Colwellia sp. M166: one gene and its partner. The protein of the gene in region 1 interacts with the protein of each later gene in a pairwise test. Links are inferred from orthologs where the notes say so. Each region holds a gene or a part of one and is shown on either strand. Other genes may lie near its edges. The genes, in order: hflC and ftsH.

Region 1 (5,187 bases):
AGTGATTTACATGCGCGAATTGAGTTACGTTTTCAGCAAATGATCGAGCAAGATTTTAAACAAGAAGTTATTGCCTTAAAACAAAGAGGCGATTTGCACTTAAATTTACCTTCAATGCGTTGTGTTGGTTATCGTCAAATGTGGCAACACTTGCAAGGTGATTATGCTCATGATGAAATGATTTTCAAAGGTGTTTGTGCAACTCGCCAATTAGCCAAACGACAATTAACATGGCTACGAAGTTGGCAAAACTTACAATGGTTGCATATGGAAGATGAAAATAATTTACAAGTTATTTTATCGGCAGTAAGCAAAGTTTAGACATTGATGTATAATTAAAATAGTTGTGCATTAAGCAACTAGTTTTATTGAATAATTTTAATAAAAATTGAAATGAATATTTAACTTTACCTAAAAATAACAAAAGGGGCCAAATAATGGCAAAGGGGCAATCTTTACAAGACCCATTTTTGAACGCGTTACGTCGTGATCGCATTCCAGTAGCAATATACCTAGTTAATGGCATCAAACTACAAGGGCAAGTAGAATCATTTGATCAATTTGTGATTTTACTTAAAAACACCGTAAGTCAAATGGTATATAAACACGCTATCTCTACGGTAGTACCAGCGCGAGCAGTATCTACTATGCCAGCCCCACAAGCCAATCAACCAGGCTACAATCAGGATTCAGAAGATTAATGGCAAAAGCTAGTATTGTATGGAGTCGCTCATTTGTTTGATAGATATCAAGCAGGTGAGCAGGCGATACTTGTTCATTTAGACTTTCCAGATGATAATACCAGTGAAGATCTGCAAGAGTTCGAAATGCTTGTAGATTCTGCTGGGATAACAGCGTTAAATACGATTACAGGTAAACGCGCAACACCGCATCCGAAATATTTTGCTGGTACAGGTAAAGTGCAAGAAGTTGCCGACGCTGTACGTATGTTTGATGCAAATATTGTCTTGTTTAATCATAGTTTATCGCCATCTCAGGAAAAAAATATTGAAGCGCTGTGTGAATGCAGAGTTGTTGATCGTACCACCTTGATTTTAGATATTTTTGCCCAGCGCGCTCGCACGCATGAAGGTAAATTACAAGTAGAATTGGCACAGTTACGCCATATCAGTACCCGACTGATACGCGGTTGGACTCACTTAGAGCGCCAGAAAGGTGGTATTGGTTTACGTGGGCCGGGTGAAACTCAGCTTGAAACAGATAGGCGTTTGTTACGTGAGCGCATGGTTAATATTCGCAAACGTTTAGAAAAAGTGGAAAAGCAAAGACAACAAGGGCGTCGGGCGAGAAATCGAGCTGAGATCCCAACCGTGTCTTTAGTTGGTTATACCAATGCTGGTAAATCAACCTTGTTTAATAACATAACTCAGGCGGATGTTTATGCAGCAGATCAACTCTTTGCTACCTTAGATCCAACATTACGTAAAATTGAAGTTGATGAGGTCGGCCGTGTTATTCTTGCTGATACCGTTGGGTTTATTCGTCATCTGCCACATGATTTAGTGGCTGCGTTTAAAGCGACGTTGACAGAAACCCGAGAAGCAGAATTATTACTACATGTGATTGATATCGCTGATGAACGACGCAGTGAAAATATTGAACAAGTAGATGAAGTGTTAAAAGAAATAGAAGCGGGTGATGTTCCACAGCTATTGATTTGCAATAAAATTGACCGATTAGATGATGTGGAACCTAGAATTGATCGTGATGAGCAAGGCTTACCGATTCGAGTTTGGTTGTCGGCGCAGCAAGGTGTAGGTATTGAACTTTTATTTACTGCACTTGCCGAACGTCTAGGCAAACAAATCATTAAGCATTCACTCTGTTTACCGCCGAGTGCAGGTAAACTTCGTGGTCAACTTTATCAATTAAATTGTATTACTGATGAGTATTATGACGACAAGGGTAATTGTTTATTAGCGATAAAGTTACCGGTTCGAGAATGGAATCAATTACTAAAACAAGATGAAGCAGGAATAGAGCACTTTATTCAAACGTAACAGACTGATATATTAGGCAGTGTTTTATCGTTTATATAGCAGTTAGCGCATTAATTTTTTATAGCGGAGAGTAGCATGGCTTGGAATGAACCGGGGAATAATGATAAAGATCCCTGGAAAAATAAAGGTGGCAAAAATCAAGGCCCACCTGATTTAGACGATTTATTAAAAGATATCGGCAATAAATTTGGCGGTATTTTTGGTGGCAAAAAATCAGGAGGCGGTTCTGGGAAAAACTTTTCTAGCATTGGCATCATGATATTGCTTGTTGTGGCGATTTTAGTTTATGCCTTTAACGGTTTTTATACCATTAAAGAGGCTGAAAAAGGTATCGTTTTACGCTTTGGTCAATATGCTGGCATGATTGAGCCTGGCTTGAGCTGGAAATGGACTTTTGTTGACCGTATTATTCCCGTTGATATGCAAACCACACGTAACCTTCCATCTTCAGGTTTTATGTTAACCAAAGACGAGAATGTTGTGCGTGTTGAGATGGAAATTCAATACCGTGTTGTTGACGCGCGTAACTACATTTTTAGTGTTACTAACGCAGATGAAAGTTTAAGTGAATCACTTGATAGTGCTTTACGTTATGTTATTGGTCACGCAAAAATGGATGACATTTTGACCAGTGGACGTGAAGAAGTACGTCAAGCGGTATGGCAAGAACTAGAAAAAATAATTGAGCCTTACAACTTAGGTTTAATTGTTGTCGATGTTAACTTTAAAGATGCTCGTCCCCCTGAAGAAGTGAAAGACGCTTTTGATGATGCTATTTCTGCACAAGAAGATGAAGTGCGCTTTTTACGTGAAGCCGAAGCTTATGCTCGAGGGATTGAACCTCGTGCCCGTGGCCGTGTTAAACGTTTAGAGCAAGAAGCTTTAGCTTATAAAGCACAAATTCTACTTGATGCTGAAGGTGATGTTGCTCGTTTTAACAAGCTGTTACCTGAATACCTAGCAGCACCAGAAGTTACCCGTCAGCGTATGTATTTAAAGTCGATGGAAAACGTTTACAGCAATACCAGCAAAGTGATGGTGGATGTTGATGGTGGCAATAACATGATTTACTTACCACTAGATAAGATTATGCAACAACAATCTGGTAATCAACGTGTTATTCAACAGTCAACACCGACAGTAAACCAAACTTCAAATGGTAATAATACGTCACCAACGTTATCCGGTCGTAATGATCGTTTCAATAATGGGAGAGATTAAGCCATGAAGAATTTTTTATTGGCAATCATAGCCTTAATATTTGTACTAACGGTATCGTCTGTTTTTGTTGTTTTTGAAGGTCAGCGTGGCATTGTCTTTCAATTTTCAAAAATTAAACGTGATGGTGATACGGGTGATATGAAAGTGTATGAACCTGGTTTACACTTTAAATTTCCTTTTATTAACACCGTACGTAAAATTGATGCCCGTATTCAAACCTTAGATGAAGCAGCCGATCGTTTTGTAACATCTGAAAAGAAAGATTTAATGGTCGACTCATTTGTTAAATGGCGCATCGTTAATTTTTCAACCTACTACTTACGTACCTCAGGCTCAATTGAGAATGCTCGAGCGTTATTAAAACAGAAAGTTAATAATGGTCTACGTACAGAAATTGGTACCCGTACCATTAAAGAAATTGTTTCTGGCGATCGTGATGACATCATGGCTAAAGCATTAGAAAGTGCTGAAAGCAGCCGTGAAGACTTAGGTATTGAAGTGATTGATGTTCGTATTAAAGCGATTAATCTTCCGACCGAAGTTAGTAACTCGATATATGAACGTATGCGTGCTGAACGTACTGCGGTAGCGAAAGAACATCGCTCACAAGGTCAAGAGCAAGCTGAAATCATTCGTGCAACAATTGATGCAAAAGTGACGGTAATGTTAGCGACAGCACAAAAGAGCGCACAAGAAATTCGTGGTGAAGGTGATGCCTTAGCAGCGAAAGTTTATGCTGACTCATATAGCCAAGACGCTGAATTTTATAACTTCTTCCGTAGTCTTGAAGCTTATGAAAAAAGCTTTAGCTCGAAGAGTGATATCTTAGTCGTTAAACCGGATAGTGACTTTTTTAATTATCTAAAAGATGCTAAAAAAGCGAAGTAACTTTTAAGTTAATTCGTGATTGAAAAGCCATGACCTTGTCATGGCTTTTTTGTATTTAATGGCTAATAAATTGCTAAAACTGATAAATGACCAGGTGAAATATGATCTCTACCTTACTGATGGCACTCGCAATTGCTTTTATTCTTGAAGGCTTAATCCCTGCACTTTTTCCAAACAAATGGCGAGCTTATGTTCTAAAGTTAGCTAATGAGCCAGTCGCTGCTATTCGGCAAGTAGGAATTTTTTTGCTACTGATCGGCGCTTTATTACTCTGGGCAGTCAATTAAGGCGATTCTAAGCTAAATTAATTGTCTTGCTAACCCTAAGCTATCAATAGCTTTTTTTATAACGCGTTAAAAATCAACAATTATTACTTGGACTCAATATTGATATTTGATAGAATCCCCGCCTAATTTTCCTACCAATATGTGAACATGGGTAAAAACGTCGTAGTTCTAGGCACCCAATGGGGTGACGAAGGTAAAGGTAAAGTCGTTGACTTACTTACTGATAAAGCAAAATATGTAGTGCGCTATCAAGGTGGCCACAATGCTGGTCATACACTAGTCATTAACGGTGAAAAAACCGTTTTACACCTTATTCCATCAGGCGTATTACGTGATAACGTAAAATGTTTAATCGGTAACGGTGTTGTTCTTTGTCCTAAAGCCCTGATGACAGAAATGGCAATGTTAGAAGAGCGTGGCGTCCCGGTACGTGAACGTCTTTTAATTAGCGATGCTTGTCCGTTAATTCTTCCTTACCACAATGCTTTAGATGCAGCTCGTGAAAAAGCCCGTGGTAGCAAAGCTATCGGTACTACAGGTCGTGGTATTGGTCCAGCTTACGAAGATAAAGCTGCTCGCCGTGGTTTACGTGTTGGTGATTTATTTTGTGCAGAGTCATTTGCCGCAAAGTTAAAAGAAATTATGGAATACCATAACTTCGTATTAACCGAATATTACAAAGCTGAGCCAGTAAGCTACGAAGAAGTGCTTAAAGATGCAATGGCTGTTGCTGAAGTTATTAAAGGTATGGTTGCTGATATCTCTGAAAT
Region 2 (9,459 bases), 2.6 Mb from region 1 along the record:
TAGTTAACGTTTAGTTCGCGTAGGTTTTACTCCGAGCATTAAACCGTAGTCATCTAACAAGTTATACTTCTTGTCTTTAGACTTTGCTTGTCTTACTTCTGTATTGGTTAATGGTTAGGACGTTTTAGCCATTTTAGTAACATTCTCTTATCAACAAATAATGAGTGTTAGCTTTATTGCTACTAAAATCATCAGATTTTACCAAAATGCTTCAGACATAAAAAAACCGCAACACCTAGTTTAAATAGGTTATTCCGGTTTTTTATGGGTTCTATTAGAACCTGTATTTGGTGCAGATAGAGAGACTCGAACTCTCACGCCCTAAGGCACCACCCCCTCAAGGTGGCGCGTCTACCAATTCCGCCATATCTGCAAATTTTTTAAACTAGCCTGGTACGTCGCTATCTTTTTCTGTTGCAACATCACTACTTGGCACATCAGTATTATTAGCTTTAGGCTCAACACTATCAGTTGGAATAGCATCAGTTGCAGGAGCAACTTGTCCCGCAGGAGTGTCAATATTATTCCACTCATCCGTCGCTTTAACACGATTAGCGGTTAAGTTACCTAACACTAAGCTAATAACAAAAAAAGCAATCGCTAAGTAAGTAGTCGCTTTAGTTAAGAAGTTACCTGAACCGCTTGAGCCAAAAATAGTTGCTGATGAACCAGCACCGAATGATGCGCCCATATCAGCACCTTTACCTTGTTGAATAAGCACTAAGCCAATTAAACATAAAGCAACGATCAAATACACTACAATTAACACTTGATACAACATTTTATTATCCCTTTGCTGCTGAGCAAATTACTTTGAATTCATCAGCTTTTAAACTAGCACCGCCGATTAATCCACCATCGATATCGGCTTGTGCAAATAATTCTTCACAGTTTGTCGCATTGACACTGCCACCATACAACAATGGCACTTTAACTGCGACGTTTTCATCAATTTTCGCGATAAATTCACGAATAAAGTGATGTGTTGCTTGTGCCATTTCTGGCGATGCTGTTTTTCCTGTACCTATTGCCCAAACTGGCTCATACGCAATAACAACATCTTTAAAATTTTCAATACCTATTTCATCAATCACCGGCTGTAATTGCGCGGCTAAAACGACTTCGGTTTGCTCTGCCATTCGCTCTTCTTCACTTTCACCTATACATAAAATAGGTTTCAAGTTTGCCGCTAGCGTAGCTTTAACTTTTTGTGCAACTAATGAACTTGATTCTTTATATATACTACGACGTTCTGAGTGTCCTAGTATGACATAATTGACACCAACTTCTTGTAACATTGAGGTGGATACTTCCCCCGTAAATGCACCTTTAGCATGCTCATTTAAATTTTGAGCGCCTAAGCTGAATACCTTCGGCAATTTCAGCTCAGTGCTGACTAAACTAAATGCCGCTAAGTAAGGAAAGCTAGGACAGACAACAACTTCAACATTTTCATTTAACGTTAAACTGTTTAACTCTGAAACCATTGAGTTGACTAATGCCAAACTGCCATTCATTTTCCAGTTTGCTGCAACTATTGCGCGTCTATTCATTTTTCATTCCTAAATCAAAGCGGCGAGATATTAACTAACCTGTCGACAAGATACAAGTTTTTCAAGCAATATCTTGTTCAATTGCTTAATATTTATTCGACATGATGAAATGGTCGAATAGTTACCCCTAACATGCAAGCTTAACGGCGTCAGCAATATTGTGAGCTAAGGCTGTTACTTCATCGTGTTCAGGGCCTTCAACCATAACTCTGATCAGTGGTTCAGTGCCTGATTTTCTCAACAACACACGGCCACGACCGGTCAATGTTTCATTCACTTTTTTAACAGCAGCAACAACTTCATCATTAACTAAAGGATCGCTATCACCCGAAAATCTAACATTGACTAAAACTTGTGGTAACTTGGTCATGCCTTGGCGTAATTCGAATAAGGCTTTACCGGTATTACAAATAGCCGTTAAAACATTCAATGCCGCAATAATACCATCACCTGTTGATGTATGGTTTAAGTTGATGACATGGCCAGAGTTTTCCGCACCTAATTGCCAGCCTTTTTGTTTGAGCATTTCCATCACGTATCGGTCACCGACTTTACTACGAACGAATGGAACCCCCATATCAGCTAGCGCTAGTTCTAGGCCCATATTACTCATTAATGTGCCAACAACACCACCATCGATATTGCCACTTTTCAAATCGTTACAAGCAATAACATAAACTGACTCATCACCATCAATAACATAGCCGGTATGATCTACCATCATTAAACGGTCACCATCACCATCTAAAGCAATACCAAGGTCCGCTTGATGTTCAACTACCGCAGCGCTAATTGCTGCCATAGATGTTGCGCCACATTCATGGTTAATATTGGTGCCGTTTGGTGAGGTACCAATTTCAATAACTTCAGCCCCCAGCTCTCGAAAAACATCAGGCGCAATATGGTAGGTTGCACCATGGGCACAGTCCACTACCATTTTCATACCTTTTAAAGAATATTGGCTTGGAAAGTTACTTTTACAAAATTCAATATAGCGCCCAGCCGCATCAGCAATACGATTGGCTTTACCTAAATGCGCAGATTCTACACAGCCCATATCTTTATCGAGCTCAGCTTCAATAGCTAATTCAACGTCATCTGGTAATTTCTGACCATCTTGTGAGAAAAATTTAATACCATTATCATAAAATGGATTATGCGACGCACTAATAACAATACCAGCTTCCGCACGAAAGGTTTTAGTTAAATAAGCAATGCCTGGCGTTGGCATTGGCCCAAGTAAACCAATGTCAATACCGGCAGCAGAGAACCCTGCTTCTAATGCTGATTCCAACATGTAGCCTGATATACGGGTATCTTTCCCAATAAGTACTTTTTTAGTGCCTTGTGCAGCTAAAACGCGGCCTGCGGCATAACCTAACTTCATAACAAATTCTGGGGTAATTGGGTATTGTCCGACTAAACCACGAATTCCATCGGTACCGAAATATCTTCTTTCTGACATGAGTTTCTCCATTGCGCTAATGGCTTTGCTATTAGCTTTTTAATCTTAGCTGTTTACTGATTATCAGTTACGGCTTGTAATACTGTTAATGCGTCCACGGTTGCAGCAACATCGTGCACACGAATAATATTGGCTCCTTGTTGGGCGGCAATAATGGCAGCACTTAAGCTACCGGCAAGACGTTGTTTAACATCTCGATTTAATAAATTTCCTATCATAGATTTACGCGAAACACCAATAAGTAAAGGTAGTTTTAGCTGAGAGAATGCAGATAAATTCGCTAATAAGTGATAATTTTGCGCAAGTGTTTTTCCAAAACCAAAACCCGGATCTAAAATTATGCGCTCACGCGCGATGCCTGCACTAAGGCAAGCCTCAATTCGTTGTTGAAAAAACGTTACTATATCGTTAATCACATGCTGGTAACTGGGATTGTTTTGCATGGTGCGAGGTAAACCTTGCATATGCATTAAACAAAGCGGAATATTACTTTGCGCCACCGCCGCTAAACAACCTTCATTTTGTAAGGCTGCAACATCATTAATCATATCAGCACCGGCAGTTATTGCCGCGTTCATTACCGCTGCTTTACTCGTATCAATCGACACTAAAATATTAAAGCGTTGCTTAATGGCAATAAGCACTGGAATAACACGCGCTAACTCATCGGCTTCACTGACCTCCGCAGCACCTGGTCGTGTTGACTCACCACCAATATCAATAATGCTAGCACCATCAGCAATCATACGTTCAACTTGTGCAAGCGCATGTTCAAGTTGCATGTACTTGCCACCATCTGAAAATGAATCTGGGGTAAGGTTAAGAATACCCATCACTTGCGGTGTCGATAAGTCGAGACTTGAGTTTGGACAATTAAGATAATTTACCTGCATATGCTCTTTATTAATTTTGTTGATAAATAATGTTCAAACTTTACATAAGTTAAAGCCTCAATAGCTGATAAATCGAATGATTTAACCATTGAGGCTTTTATGTCATATATGCTATTTATTTAGCAGGAATATCTGAAGGTTCAGTTGAGCTTGAAGATTCAGTTGATTCCTTTTTCTCATCATCTTTTTTTGCTGATGGTTTACTAGAGTCAGCATTGTTATCTGATTTATCATCAGAGTTCCTACCATCAAAGTCAGCCGGTGGGCGAACTTTAGTACGATTCATTAGATCATCTACTTGCAAGGCATCAATAGTTTCATATTCCATTAACGCATCTTTCATCGCATGCAAAATATCTTCATTTTCTTTTAAGATAGTCGCTGCACGTTCATAGTTACGATTAACAAAGTCTTTAATTTCTTCATCAATAGCGCGTGCTGTTTCGTCAGACATGTTCAGTGATTTAGACGATGTTCTGCCTAAAAATACTTCACCTTCTTCTTCAGCAAATAGCATAGGACCCATTTTTTGAGAAAAGCCCCATTGTGTTACCATTTTACGGGCAAGTTGCGTGGCACGTTCAATATCATTTGATGCACCTGTTGACACTTTTTCAAAACCGTAAATCATTTCTTCAGCAATACGGCCACCGTATAACGATGAAATATTACTTTCCAAGTGCTGTTTACTATGACTAAATCTGTCTTGTTCAGGTAAGTACATAGTGACACCTAACGCACGGCCACGTGGCATAATACTGACTTTGTAAACTGGATCATGATCAGGTACTAAGCGACCAACAATAGCGTGACCCGCTTCATGGTAAGCGGTCATTTCTTTTTCAGTTTCGCTCATTACCATTGAACGGCGCTCTGAACCCATCATGATTTTATCTTTCGCTTTTTCAAATTCAGCCATACCCACAACGCGTCGTGCTGAACGGGCTGCAAACAATGCCGCTTCGTTAACTAAGTTAGCTAAGTCAGCACCAGAAAAGCCTGGGGTACCACGAGCAATAACCGACGCTTTAACATCGTCACCTAATGGTACTTTACGCATATGTACTTTAAGAATTTGTTCACGGCCACGAATATCAGGCAAACCAACAGTGACTTGACGGTCAAAACGACCAGGACGAAGTAATGCCGGATCTAACACGTCTGGACGGTTAGTTGCAGCAATAACAATAACGCCTTCATTACCTTCAAAACCATCCATTTCAACTAGCATTTGGTTTAGTGTTTGCTCACGTTCATCATGACCACCACCCATACCTGCGCCACGTTGGCGACCAACAGCATCAATTTCATCGATGAAGATAATACAAGGCGCTGATTTTTTCGCTTGTTCGAACATGTCACGCACACGAGAGGCACCAACACCAACAAACATTTCAACAAAGTCTGAACCAGAAATAGTAAAAAACGGAACTTTAGCTTCACCGGCAATGGCTTTTGCTAATAAAGTTTTACCGGTACCGGGTTGACCCACCATCAATACGCCTGATGGAATACGGCCACCAAGTTTTTGAAAGCGTGATGGGTCTTTCAAATAATCGACTAATTCAGATACTTCTTCTTTTGCTTCGTCACAACCTGCAACATCAGCAAAGGTAGTTTTAATTTGATCTTCGCCTAATAAGCGCGCTTTCGATTTTCCGAAACTCATCGCGCCTTTACCGCCACCACCTTGCATTTGACGCATGAAGAAAATCCAGACACCAATAAGCAATATCATTGGGAACCAAGAAACAAAGATAGTCATTAAGAAACTAGGTTCTTCTGGTAATTCGCCGGATGCATTTACGCCTTGTTTAACTAAATCATTGATTAAATCACGATCATAGCCACCCGGGATAACTGTAACAAAGTTCTCACCGCTACGTTTAATACCATTAATAACGCCATTTCTATCAACGTCAACTTCTCTAATTTGCCCTTGACGTACGTCTTGGATAAATTGTGTGTAATCTACTTGTTGTTCATTGCCGCTTCCAGGAGTAAAACTCTGGAAAACAGACATAAGTACAACTGCAATAACTAACCATAAAATAAGATTTTTTGCCATATCGCTCAACTTAATGACCTCTTGCTAATGTTCAAAATGGTGCGATGAAATAATTCCATCTAATTTACTACAATTTAAAGCCGGTCGCCACTAGATAAACTTCACGTGAACGAGCACGCGATGATTCTGGCTTGCGAGTTTTAACGGTTTTAAATGCGGTTCGAGCATCTTTCATAAACTGCTCAAAGCCCTCTCCTTGAAACACTTTCACTACAAAAGCGCCATTTTTCTTTAAAACTTGGTTACACATATCAAGCGCTAACTCTACTAAATACATGCTTCGTGCCGCGTCTGCGGTATCATTACCGGTAAAGTTTGCTGCCATGTCAGACATAACAACATCGATATTTTTACCATTAATTCGGTTCAATAACGCATCAAGTACGGCTTCTTCACGAAAGTCACCTTGCAGAAAATCAACTCCTGCAATAGGATCCATAGCTAAAATATCACAGGCGATCACTTGTCCGCTATCACCAACAACTTTCGTTGCGTACTCAGACCAGCCGCCTGGAGCTGCACCTAAATCAACCACTTTCATGCCTGACTTAATCAGCTTGTCTTTTTTATTGATCTCTTCAAGTTTAAAAACAGCGCGTGAGCGAAGCCCTAACCTTTGCGCTTTTTTTACATATTCATCATCAAAATGCTCTTTCAACCACCGAGCACTACTGACACTGACCTTATTCTTACTCATTCAATCCACTTATCTATTATGCTATTAAACGTTACTTAACTTTCGAATATTCGTTAACTTTATTTACTGTCTAAATAAGGTCAGGTCTATATTAACCAAAAACAAAGCAGAAAAGTACGTTAAAAAGCTATCACTTTGTAAACAATATTAGTATTACAAACTAGATGGAGGTAAAATAGCGATAATTCAAGCTAACTTGTAACGAAAATTGTTAATGAACCTAAATAAAAAACAAATTCAGTATTTAAAAGGCCTAGCACATAGCCTTAAACCCGTGGTATTACTAGGTAACAACGGTCTTACCGAAGCGGTAGTTGCCGAAGTCGACTTCGCTTTAAACCATCACGAATTAATTAAGATTAAAATCCCTACCGATGATCGTGAAACAAAAGCACTTATTGTTGAAGCCATTTGTCGTGAAACAAAGGCAACTAAAGTGCAAGTGATCGGTAAAACCTTAGTTATTTATCGCCAATCTGAAGAAAAGAAAATTCGCATACCTAAAGTTTAATGATCATAACTGATTAATTAACTGGATATTTAAAAAAGGGCTTCTGCCCTTTTTTCATATTCTAACAACATCAAAACCTCTACATTAGAAAAAACTAATATACAAGCCTTTATCTTTATCATAGAATGAAATACAAACTCGATATTTCTATGGATTATAAAATGATTTTATCAGTACCGGAATTAGTTGCACTGGCTAAAAAATCAGTTAATTGTGTTAGCGCGGCACATGCTTTTACAAACAAAAATGCGACATTTATTGATGTCAGAGAACCGGCAGAATTTAACGCTTCACCAATTGATAACTCTATACATATCCCTCGTGGCATATTGGAAATGACTATTGCCAAACACTGTCCCGATCCAGAGATGAAAATTTATTTACATTGTGCTTCTGGTGGGCGTGCTGCCTTAGCTGCTGAACAACTACAGCGCATTGGCTATCAAAATGTTAGTGCTATTAGCTGTCAACACCACGATGTACTTCAGGCACAAAAAAAACAGTAGCATACATGAAATAAATAACCGGCTTAAATAAGACTAAACGCACTTACCTTACCATTAAGTGCGTCCAATTTTAAATATGACTGACAGTTATACCAAGTTTATTAAATTTTTTCCCACTCAGAAACTTAGTAAAATTGATATTAAATATGCTCTACTGCAACAATCTCATATTCAACCACGCCACCAGGGGTAATAATTTCAATTTCAGTGTCAACCTCTTTACCAATTAAACCACGAGCAATCGGTGAGTTTAACGAGATGCGTCCAGTTTTAAAATCGGCTTCATCATCACCAACAATTTTATAAGTCACTTCAACTTCAGTATCGATATTCAATAAGGTTACTGTGGCACCAAAAATAACTTTACCATTATTTGGTATTTTAGTTACGTCGATAACTTGTGCATTACATAAACGGCCTTCAATATCTTGAATACGTCCTTCACAGAAACCTTGCTCTTCTTTAGCCGCATGATACTCTGCATTTTCTTTTAAATCACCGTGCTCACGAGCATCGGCAATGTCTTTAACGATACGAGGACGTTTTTCTGTTTTTAAAATTCTTAATTCTTCTTTTAATTGCTCAGCGCCAAGCAATGTCATCGGATATTTTATCATTTTACTCTTCTTTTACTAACAAGAAAGGCGGCTAACCTATGTTAAAAACTAGGTAACCACCTTCAAAAAATACTTCGCTAAAATAAAAACTTGAGAAAACTAGCTCTTTATAAGAACAAATTTATCACTCAAATAGCTTTATTTACAACGCTTATGTAGCTCTTGTATTGACGTTACAATATTGCGGTCATCTGCCGAGTGTGATTGACAAGCAGCAAACGCAGCGTTCAATGTTGTAGTATATGCGACTTTGTAACGTAAAGCACCACCACGTAATACTTTAGAATCTTCAATCGCTTTACGACCTTCGGTAGTATTAATAATGTAGTTGTATTCACCATTCTTAATTCTATCAAGAATATGTGGACGACCTTCATGTACTTTATTCACTAATCGACAAGGAATGTTCGCTTCACCTAGGATGATAGCCGTTCCGTGCGTGGCATCAATTTCATAACCCAATGCCACCATTTGTCGAGCTAAATCAGCAACTCGGCCTTTATCACTATTACGTACAGAAATTAACGCGCGGCCATCTTTAGGTACTGAAACACCAGCACCTAAGTTAGCTTTGGCATAAGCTTCTTCAAAGGTATCCCCCACACCCATGACTTCACCAGTTGAACGCATTTCTGGTCCGACTAACGGATCACTGCCATGGAACTTATTAAATGGGATAACAACTTCTTTTACTGAAAAATACGGTGGAATAACTTCTTTTATAATACCTTGCTCTTTCAGCGATTTACCGGCCATTACACGCGCACCTACTTTAGCTAAAGGCACCGCTGTTGCTTTCGATACAAACGGTATAGTACGCGCAGCACGAGGGTTAACTTCAATGATGTACACTTCGCCATCTTTAACCGCCATTTGGGTATTCATTAAACCAATAACACCCAACTCAAAAGCAAGATCGGTCACTTGCTTGCGCATAACATCTTGTACTTCTTGGCTTAAACTGTATGCCGGTAATGAACATGCTGAATCACCTGAGTGAACACCGGCTTGTTCGATATGCTGCATAATACCGCCAACAACCACATCGACTCCATCACAAACCACATCAATATCTACTTCAATAGCATCATCAAGGAAATGATCAAGCAATACTGGCGAGTCATTCGATACACTTACCGCTTCAGTCAT

The links.
Region 2: the proteins of hflC (region 1) and ftsH interact in binary tests that used the Escherichia coli proteins (3 or more experiments, as listed by UniProt). The link is inferred for Colwellia sp. M166 from one-to-one orthologs.

What each region holds. Positions count from the first base shown.
Region 1 is NZ_CP040755.1:2,061,789-2,066,975, reverse strand. Bases 2,391-5,187 are described here. They hold hflC (protease modulator HflC), read left to right. Parts: upstream 2,391-3,245; coding sequence 3,246-4,130; downstream 4,131-5,187. Other genes in these bases: FGD67_RS09355 (adenylosuccinate synthase), read left to right, coding at 4,565-5,187; FGD67_RS09360 (DUF2065 domain-containing protein), read left to right, coding at 4,232-4,417; hflK (FtsH protease activity modulator HflK), read left to right, coding at 2,391-3,242. Also shown: tRNA (adenosine(37)-N6)-dimethylallyltransferase MiaA, read left to right, coding at 1-321; RNA chaperone Hfq, read left to right, coding at 438-701; ribosome rescue GTPase HflX, read left to right, coding at 735-2,021; more of hflK, read left to right, coding at 2,097-2,390.
Region 2 is NZ_CP040755.1:4,654,363-4,663,821, reverse strand. Bases 3,508-6,408 are described here. They hold ftsH (ATP-dependent zinc metalloprotease FtsH), read right to left. Parts: upstream 5,989-6,408; coding sequence 4,027-5,988; downstream 3,508-4,026. Other genes in these bases: rlmE (23S rRNA (uridine(2552)-2'-O)-methyltransferase RlmE), read right to left, coding at 6,047-6,408; folP (dihydropteroate synthase), read right to left, coding at 3,508-3,911. In the rest of the region: preprotein translocase subunit SecG, read right to left, coding at 386-781; tpiA (triose-phosphate isomerase), read right to left, coding at 786-1,553; glmM (phosphoglucosamine mutase), read right to left, coding at 1,681-3,018; more of folP, read right to left, coding at 3,072-3,507; more of rlmE, read right to left, coding at 6,409-6,676; ribosome assembly RNA-binding protein YhbY, read left to right, coding at 6,891-7,187; FGD67_RS20915 (rhodanese-like domain-containing protein), read left to right, coding at 7,349-7,693; transcription elongation factor GreA, read right to left, coding at 7,834-8,310; carB (carbamoyl-phosphate synthase large subunit), read right to left, coding at 8,449-9,459. UniProt on the Escherichia coli protein: Acts as a processive, ATP-dependent zinc metallopeptidase for both cytoplasmic and membrane proteins. Plays a role in the quality control of integral membrane proteins.